3 regions of the Ferdinandcohnia sp. QZ13 genome follow, and region 3 is predicted to be linked to each of the others. Evidence: predicted binding sites of a transcription regulator. Region 3 holds the regulator's gene; each other region holds the start of a gene.
What was found. Region 3 encodes Rex, which represses fermentation and respiration genes when NADH is low (regulators of the CRP and FNR family bind a similar motif). Its sites were predicted from a motif close to TTGTGAAATATTTCACAA; they were not measured.
Positions count from the first base shown of each region.

Region 1: the regulator Rex is predicted to act here: its motif matches at 2,203-2,220, upstream of RGU12_RS11275 (cytochrome c oxidase subunit 2A).
Region 2: the regulator Rex is predicted to act here: its motif matches at 1,771-1,788, upstream of qoxA (cytochrome aa3 quinol oxidase subunit II).

Region 1 covers NZ_JAVIVW010000001.1:2,313,406-2,316,688, forward strand. Annotated here, with positions in the region: gene RGU12_RS11265 (cbb3-type cytochrome c oxidase subunit I) at 1-1,500, opposite strand, end outside; gene RGU12_RS11270 (cytochrome c oxidase subunit II) at 1,515-1,982, opposite strand; gene RGU12_RS11275 (cytochrome c oxidase subunit 2A) at 1,994-2,143, opposite strand; gene RGU12_RS11280 (SAM-dependent methyltransferase) at 2,439-3,044, opposite strand; gene RGU12_RS11285 (RNA polymerase sigma-70 factor) at 3,075-3,283, opposite strand, start outside.
Region 2 covers NZ_JAVIVW010000001.1:2,182,827-2,186,109, forward strand. Annotated here, with positions in the region: gene qoxB (cytochrome aa3 quinol oxidase subunit I) at 1-477, opposite strand, end outside; gene qoxA (cytochrome aa3 quinol oxidase subunit II) at 806-1,711, opposite strand; gene RGU12_RS10625 (VanW family protein) at 2,139-3,032, shown strand; gene RGU12_RS10630 (flavin reductase family protein) at 3,034-3,283, opposite strand, start outside.
Region 3 covers NZ_JAVIVW010000002.1:43,337-46,619, reverse strand. Annotated here, with positions in the region: gene RGU12_RS11850 (ABC transporter ATP-binding protein) at 1-247, opposite strand, end outside; gene moaC (cyclic pyranopterin monophosphate synthase MoaC) at 382-873, shown strand; gene RGU12_RS11840 (redox-sensing transcriptional repressor Rex) at 876-1,517, shown strand; gene RGU12_RS11835 (twin-arginine translocase TatA/TatE family subunit) at 1,553-1,744, shown strand; gene tatC (twin-arginine translocase subunit TatC) at 1,761-2,510, shown strand; gene RGU12_RS11825 (YdiK family protein) at 2,661-2,870, opposite strand; gene RGU12_RS11820 (CPBP family intramembrane glutamic endopeptidase) at 2,874-3,283, opposite strand, start outside.

The DNA.
Region 1 (3,283 bases), on a different contig from region 3:
AAAGAACATCATGTTAAATGCTGCATATACCTGGATGATTACTGCGACTAATAATAATGTTGCTCCGATACCTACAACCATCATAAATGGTTCCCAGCCTGCAGCTTGCGCACTACCAAAGTAGTCTGAGAAAGATGTTCTACGTGGTGAACCGAGTAATCCAACTGTATGCATTGAGCCTGACATTAAAACCATACCAATTGTCCAAATGATGGTTTGAACAACACCTAATTTATTCATTCCTTTTGTCATTACACGACCTGAAATATGTGGGATTAACCAGTAACTAATTCCAAAGAAAGTCATTACGACAGACATACCCAGTGTTAAGTGGAAGTGCCCTACTACCCACATTGTGTTGTGAACGACTTGGTCAAGTTGGTTTGTACTTTGAACAATACCACCTGCTCCTGCTGGGATAAAGGCAGCCATTGCGATAAATGGTGCTAGGAAACGAACATCTCCCCATGGTAGCTTTTTAAACCAACCGAGTGCTCCTTTTCCGCCTTTTGCTCTTCCGGTACGTTCAAATACCGCAAACATTGCCCATGCTGTCATTAATGATGGGAAACCAATTGCTAAACTCATAAATACGTGAAGGAATTTAACTGCTGGTAGAATTCCTGGGTCAATGATTTGGTGGTGGAATCCACCGGTAATGTTCATGATAACTAATGCGATAACAACTACACGAGTGAGTGTGTCACTCCAACGTTTTCCGCCAATAATTTTCGGTACGATTACATACCATGCTGATACTGCTGTTAAATACCAGATGTTAACTGCTGTGTGTCCGAAAGCCCAGAATAATGTCCGAGATACCATTACGTTAATTGTGTCTACCCATCCAAGTGACCAAGGTAGAATCAAGAATAATACTTCAACTGCGACAAATGCTGTTGCGCCGACTAATAGAATGAATACACCTGTTGCAAAGAAAGAAAGGATTGGTAAATGTTGACCTTTATGATTCTTTCTCCAGTTTGCTACTTGCATAAATGCTCCAGCTGCTAAGATCCAAATACCAACTACCACTAATGCTAACCCGATATAGAATACAGGGTGTGCAGCCATTGGTGGATAGAATGTGTACATAACAGACGCTTCATTCATTAAGACTGGTATAACTACTAGTACGATACCAAAGATCTTTGTCCAGAAACCAACCCATGCCATTTTTCTCACTTTAGGTAGTAATCCACCTAACTCATGTGATAGACCAGCGTAGAAGTAACCGATTGTAAAGAATGCAGACATTACCACTACTAATAATAACCCGTGTGCTGTTAGTACTTGATAATAGTTTAGCCAGCTTGGCAATTCTAGAAGACCTGCACGGTTTAAACCTTGTACTAATCCTAAAAGTCCACCTAATAATAATGCGATAAATGCTACTGATAAATAGGATTTTGAGATTTTTGCGTCCTGTGGATTTACACCTAAAACCTTGTTTGCCTTTTCTTTAAAGGTCAAATCTGAGTTATTTAATATAGTTGCCAATGGTCTCCCCTCCTTTATTTCACTGTAATTGTAGTAGCCATTAATTGGTGACCTGCACCACAATACTCGTTACATAGAACTAAATACTCACCAGGTTCATCAAACGTTTGCGTGATTTTCTGAATTTGTCCTGGCATTACCATTGCATTTAAGTTTGTACCTGCGACTTCGAATCCGTGTACAACATCTTTAGATGTCATCGTAAAGTGAACCTTTGAACCTGCTGGTACTTCAATGTTTCCTGGATTAAATGCGAATACTTCTAATGTCATCACTACTTCATATTCGTTTTCACCAATTTGATATACACCTGGTTTATCAAATGGTGCTGTTTCGTCAACTTTCTGAGGATCGATTGTTTCCATATGACTTGGCGGTCCCATTTCTAATGCAAAGGTTTGGTAGCCAGTGATAAGCATGAATGCCATGATCATACCGAAACTGATTGTAAGCCATATTTTTTCATCAAGATGCATTTTCATTTTTACCCCTCCTAAAATCTAGACATGAATAGGCCGAATAGTACTATATACGTAAAAAGAATGACTGCTCCAACAACACTGACTGAAATCCAAGTTCCTACTAAACGACCATGGTATCCCCCGTCTGCCTTTTTGTTTTGGTTAACTTTTGAAGCTCCCATCCAACTCAACCTCCTTATGTTCTTCTTACTTACATCATAATTAGGAACCATTCTCAATGTTGTGAACTGAATCACACATAAAGTGTATTTTTTGATACACCCATTATAAAAAGGACCAGAAAATTGGCTTTTTCCCGTCCTTTAAAACCCTCTACAAAAGCACCAAAACGGCTCCATCATTGGATTTTAGGTACTTTTTCTATTGTTTATCTTTCGTTCAAAGTCAAAAATGACAAATTGGTGAACATACAGATTTTTACATAAAAAAAGACAGCTTCCATTCAATAGAAGCTGCCTATCCTAGTTGATAAACCATAAATCTCTCATATGTGTTTTTTTCAAATAACTCTGGAATGATAATCTCTTTCTTTAGCTGAAATGGAGTATTATTCTCTAAAAAATAGGTGTAATCTGTAGATCCATAATAAAGAATAACCTCCATTTCACGCGGATTCTTCTCATAGGAACGAAGAATATTTGCAATCGTATGCTTAAAAACCTGAATGGAAAATGGATTAAAAAAGTAAAAACGATTATCCAGTGGATGGATTTCATAATCCTGTGCGGCACAATGGTGAATTTCAATTTCCTCTTTGCGGATACCTGGTCTTTTTGCATAACGATCTCGATTTTGAACTGCCTCTTGGTATAAGCTTTTGTCAATCTCAACTCCAACAACTGTTGCCGCAAAAAGATGATGAATATAAAAAAGGAGCCGTCCCTTTCCGCAACCAAAATCAACTACCCGATCCGTTTCTTTTAATTGATAGTGCTCAAACAAAGCAGCCAGCCCTTCATACGGTGTAGGCTCATAGCGATAATAATGCACAGATGTACTAAATCCCTTTTGTCCTCCACTTGTTTTCACATGTAAAAGTGCATCGAAATACTTATCTTCCATGGGTAGTCTCCTTACAATGATGTTCGCTAATTAAAATTGATATCCACTTATGGCATATGTTAGCTTTTCAGGATTCCGAACTGAAAAGATTTGTGTAATTTGATTATTTTCTATTTCAAAGCATACCACATTTTCTGGTTTGTGGTTTCTATTGATCAGTATGCCCGTCTGACCATTAACGTTGACTAATTTAATCTCCAATTGAGCATCCTGCCCAAATTTTCGAATGAGCCCTAAAA
Region 2 (3,283 bases), on a different contig from region 3:
ACCAATTACGAAAGAGATGTTAAATAGCATTGCCCCCATAAAGAAGAGCCAGAAGCTGATTGCGTTTAGACGTGGGAATGCCACATCGCGCGCTCCAATTTGTAATGGTACAACATAGTTCATAAAGCCCATAATAAACGGCATTGCCATGAACATGATCATGATAACACCATGTGTTGTAAAAATCTCATTATAGTGCTGTGCGTCTAACAGCTTTGCTTCCGGTGTAGCTAGCTGTGCACGCAGCATAACTGCATCCACTCCACCACGGAACAGCATGATTAAGGCGGAGATTAAATACATGATTCCAATTCGTTTATGGTCAACGGTTGTTAACCATTCGCGCCATAGATAACCCCATTTTTTAAAATAGGTTAAACCGGCGACTATTCCGATTACGGTAAGTCCAATTGCAACCATCGCTGCATAGATGGCGGGACTAGGATGTGGTATGGCAAAACGTTCGAAGAATTCCATCCGTTGTTACTCCTTTCAAATGAAGTGAATTCGGCGTTCAAAATTTATTAGTTTGAATGTTTAAAGACATTCTTTAATGAATAGTTCGTTTTTGTCTTCGAGATATCGTATCAGGGACATTTATTTATTTTTATCCTCGTGATTTGTCCGTGAGAAGCTCTATCGGAGACATTTTCCGGCATCACACCGTTTGTTTTGTCCTTGATACGTGGTATCAGAGACACTTTTCTGCTTTACACTGTTTGTTTTGTCCTCGAGACACTGTATCAGAGACAATTCAATGACTTTCCCTGAAAGTCTTGTCCGTGAAGAGCAGCATTCCTAAATATTAATGCCCATCATGCTCTGAATGAGCTTCGTGCTCGTCATGACCTTCCTGGTGACCTTCCTCAGAATCTGCTGAGCCATGATCATGCTCTGGTGGCGGTGCAAATTCTAGATGAGTTCCAGTAAACGTCATTTGACCAAGATGGCCAGGTTCTAACAGCTGATCAAATTTTTCTTCGGTAAGAGGCTTAGCAGTTTCTTTAACCTCGTCTACCCATTCCTCGAACTCTTTTTCAGGAACAGCCTTTACACTAAATGTGTTTTCTGCAAATCCTTTACCACTGAAGTTTGCGTTGCGTCCCATTAATTCACCCTGCTCATCGGCAGCAAGATGCAACGTCGTAATCATGTCGGCCATGGCATATTTTTGCCCGCCAAGCTGTGGAATCCAGAAGCTTGTAATTGGTCCGTAAGAATAAAGTCTGAATTCAAGTGGTCGGTCTGTTGGAACATATAAGTAATTGACTGTTTCAATGTCCTCTTCCGGGTAGCTAAAATGCCATTTCCAATCGGAAGATGATGCATAGATTACCAATGGTTCTTGGTCTTCGTAGCCTGTTGGTGCAGATTCGACAATGTAGTTACTTTGTACAGATACAACTGAGAGATAACCAACGATTAAAATTGGGATTCCGATACAAATAGCTTCAACCCAAGGATTTCCCTCAATATGTGGTGGTTCGTAATCCTCTGGCATTTTTGAAGCTCGATATTTAACAAGTATATAGACTAATAATACGAAAACGACAATGACTACTACTGACATGATTCCAATTGAAAGTAGGATATCTTGGGCTTGCCTCTCAGCTTGTGGACCCTTTGGATCAAGGACCATTACTGGTTCACAGCCTGTTAGCACTGTGGCAATAGTAAAAACCATTGATAAGAAAAACCATTTGATTTTCATAAAAGTACTCCTTTCCGAATGGATGCTCTTATTTCACAACTATGAATGTCATACTGAAATTGTGTACAACTTCACAAAGTTGTCAAAAATTTTTTAGCTACTTGTTTTTTTCGTAATATATTGAAAAACTGCAGCTAAAACTTTATTTTTCCAAAATAATTTCTTTAGAATTTTATCACTGTGTAAATGATAATAACATCAAAACTTTAAAAAGTTGTTACAGAATCAAGAAGGAAGTTTTTGGAAATTATAAATTTCTTTAACATAAATATCGCAAACCTTGATGTGACGCATATCACAGGTGTTTTTTTCGAATTTGAACATTTTGTTACAATCTTAAACCAAAAAAAATTCCCTCATTATTAATGGAATCTCATCTAGCAATCCATACTATAAAAAATGATGTTTCGTAAAGGTGGTGGGGATACTGAAATTATTGTGGACGATAATGCTTTTCTTTTCTGTTCAGCAATTCCAGCCTCAAGATCATGTATACATAACCTATGAAGGAAATCCGATTGCGACCGTGAATCGGGCTGAATATTCTCTCCCATTGCTCGGTGTTCCTACATTGAACACCAAAAAATTTACAGATTTTCTAACTTATTTAGATGAGCAAGTATACGAAGAACCAATGGACGCGAAGATCAGCAAATCAGGTGATATCGTCAAGGAACATGTCGGAGTGAAATTAAATAAGGATAAATTCACAAAGTTATTCTACTCTAGCTTTTTCGGAAAAAAGGATTTCATTGAGGTCCCGATTGAGCGAATTTATCCACGTGTAGATAGTGAGCTTTTATCAACGATACGGGTCAAAAAGATTGGGCAATACGTGACGCATTTTAATTCTTCTAATAAAGAACGTGCCACAAATATTGCTCTTTCCGCCGCATCCATTGATAGTTATGTGCTGTTTCAAAATGAAACCTTTTCATTTAATAAGGTCGTTGGCAAACGAACAGCTGCCAGAGGATATCAGCCTGCGCCCGAAATCATTAGAGGTGAATTGATTGAAGGAATCGGTGGTGGGATTTGCCAAACCTCCTCAACCCTATTCAATGCCGTCGACCTTGCCGGAGTTGAGATCGTTAAGCGCTATTCCCATAGCAAACGTGTAGGTTATGTACCTCCAGGGCGCGATGCAACAGTGAGCTGGTATGGACCAGATTTTCTTTTTAAAAATACATACAATCAGCCGATTTTAATTCGAGCGAGGGTGAGTGGAGGAACACTTATCGTTTCGGTTTATTCATCTGAGGATATCAATTACAAGCCACGAAAAATTATACCTAAAAAGGAAAAGAGAGACCAATCCTAACTTACTTTGGTCTCTCAATTTCAAATATGTTTCCTATTTTCGCATAAAAATTGCCTGCCAAACGGCTTACCGCTCCCAGTCCTTCTTGGTCAATCCGGCCGTTGCTATATAGTTCCTTATCAACATGAAACTGGACCACTTTTCCAATGAGCAAATCACAACCAGGCTGTTCCTGCCCGCCTAATTCGATTGCCTGCTCCAAAACACATTCAATACGAATTTTGGCTTCCTTTATACCCGGCACTTTTATG
Region 3 (3,283 bases):
TGGTAAGGGTTGAATCAAGTCCAGTGTCCTGTGCGAGATAATCGATTGTGACACTTTTTGGCTTAATAATTTCACCGCCATCATGGGACATCTGTCCTGCAATGATCTTTAGTAGAGTAGATTTTCCAGCACCATTTCGACCAACAATGGCAATGCGGTCGCGAGTTTGTACTTCTAATTTTATATTCGATAAAATAAGATCAGCAGCAAAATATTTTTTGAGCTGATTTACTTGTAGTAAAATCATACTATTTCACCTCTTGTTTCTAACAACAGTGTATCTTATATTATCTTAATAGAGCAACTGCAATGATAATGTTCACACACGTTTCAAAGACAGATGTGGTAAAATAGTGTATAGTTTATGGGAGGGTTCGATATATGACATCATTTACCCATTTTAATGAGCAGGGGCGAGCGAGAATGGTCGACATTACAGAGAAATCTGATACTGTTCGTACAGCGATTGCAAAATCAAGTATTACTGTAAATAAATTGATTTATGAGCAAATCATAAATAATGAGGTTCGCAAGGGGGACGTACTTGCGGTATCTCAGGTTGCCGGTATTATGGCAGCTAAAAAAACATCCGAGCTAATTCCGATGTGCCATCCGTTGGCATTGAAGGGCGTCGATATCAGTTTTAGTTGGACGACCCAAGATGAATATACTTTACATATTACCGTATCAGTTAAAACAAAGGGTAGTACCGGCGTAGAGATGGAAGCCCTTACGGCTGCATCAGTTTGTGCGTTAACTGTATATGATATGTGTAAAGCAGTTGATAAAGGCATGGTGATTGGACCAACCTATTTAGCTGAAAAAACAGGTGGAAAGAACGGAGATTTTAAAAGGCCAGTAGCGGGGGAATAAACATGAATCTGGAACAGTCAAAAATACCACAAGCAACTGCCAAAAGGCTGCCACTTTATTATCGATTTTTAAAAAACCTGCACGCCTCGGGGAAGCAGAGGGTATCATCTGCAGAACTAAGTGATGCAGTCAAGGTTGATTCAGCCACGATTAGGCGTGATTTTTCCTATTTTGGTGCATTGGGAAAAAAAGGGTATGGCTATAATGTGAATTATTTATTATCCTTTTTTAGTAAGACCCTTGATCAGGATGAATTAACGAAGGTTACGTTAATAGGTGTTGGTAATTTAGGTACCGCATTTTTACATTATAATTTCTCAAAAAATAATAATACAAAAATTGAGCTTGCGTTTGATGTGGATTATAATAAGGTGGGCAGTAGTATTGGTGGAGTCAAAGTGCATCATCTAGATGATCTTGAAAAAGAATTGCCTGATGATGTCACAGTTGCTATTTTAACAGTGCCGGTTGGTGTAGCACAGGCGATTACAGATCGCCTCGTAAATAAAGGGATAAAAGGTATCCTAAATTTTACACCAGCAAGGATCAATGTACCCGAACATATTCGAGTCCACCATATTGATTTAGCTGTTGAGTTACAAGCACTTGTTTACTTTTTAAAGCATTATTCGAATGAAGAATAGAAATATAATTTACACTTGTTGGGAGGTGACTCACTGTGGGAAGTCTTGGATTTGGTAGTATCCTATTGATTGTATTTGCAGCGTTACTAATTTTTGGACCGAAGAAGTTACCTCAATTAGGAAGAGCAGCAGGTAATACATTGCGTGAATTCAAAAACGCAACAAAAGGTTTAGCAGATGATGACGATGATGATGTTAAAAAGAATGAAACTACTGATGTGAAGTAATGATAGGATGAGTCACATGAACGAAAAAGAAATGTCCGTCTACGATCATATTGGTGAGCTACGAAAACGACTGATTTATGTAGTCGTTTTCTTCTTCATTGTTGCATTAGGAAGCTTTTTTCTTGCAGAGCCGGTCATTCTTTACTTGCAAAATGCGGAGGAAGCAAAGGAACTGACAATGAACGCTTTCCGTATGACAGATCCAATTAAAATATATATGAATTTTGCCTTTATTATTGCACTTGTTATCTCCTCTCCTTTTTTACTCTATCAGCTATGGGCGTTCATCAGTCCAGGCCTGTATGAAAAGGAAAGAAAGGTAACCTTGAGTTATATTCCGATTTCAGTAGTCTTGTTTTTAGTAGGGGTGTCATTTTCCTATTTCATTCTATTCCCATTTGTTGTGAATTTTATGACGAGGTTAGCGGACCGCCTTGATATTAATCAGGTCATCGGAATTAATGAGTATTTTCAATTTCTGTTGCAGCTGACCTTACCGTTTGGCTTTTTGTTTCAGTTGCCGGTAGTTGTCATGTTCCTAACCAGACTTGGAATTGTCACACCGATGTTTTTATCGAAAATACGAAAATATGCCTATTTCGTTCTATTAGTAATTGGAGGGCTGATTACGCCTCCTGAAATAATCTCTCATTTAATGGTTACGGTGCCGTTATTCGGATTATATGAAATCAGTATTCTTGTATCAAGAAGTGCCTACAGAAAAGTGCTAAAAGCGGAAATGATGGCAGCGAATAGTATGGAATAATAGAGAAAAGCGGAAGCGCCTTGCTCAGCCCCGACAAGCATAAGAAAAGCCGACGTGAAGGATGCCTTTTATCCTTCTTGCCGGATTGGCTTATGACCTCGAGGGGCTAGGCGCTGAAGCTAGACAATAAAAAATAACCTCGTTTTGAGGTTATTTTTTTTCCTTAGTCACTTTTTTTATTTTGAAGTGAAGGGTAAACATTCTAATTGCCACACCAAAGTCAAATGTTGCGACAACTGCAAGTAAGATTGTGGAAAAGTTCCAGACTGTCTCCGTTGCACTATTAATTGCAATATAAGTAAATAAGATTCCCATTAATGCGTAAATGATGCCCATCGCAAAAGGTGAAGTTCTTCGCATAAATTAAAAGCCCCCAATAAATGTCTGTTGCAGCTTCTCGGCTTGCTTCATGATCCTTTCTATATCATCTGCAAAAACCGTCTGAACCACTACAACAAATGTATTCATCGCTACATGTGCAAAAATCGGTACAATAATTCGTTTTGTTTGTACATAGAGGAATGCAAAGGTAAAGCCCATTGCAGTATAGATGAGGATATGTGTGAAATCCATATGTACAACCGCAAAAATTAATGAACTAATTAAGCCAGAGATGAAAAAGTTAAATTTTTTATATAAAGATCCAAAGATAATTTGGCGAAAAATAATCTCTTCAAGAATTGGACCAATCACCGAAACAACAATGACTAGCAATGGTAAAGATTTTACCAGTGTCAAAATTTCTTGAGTGTTCTCAGAGCCAGGCTCAATTC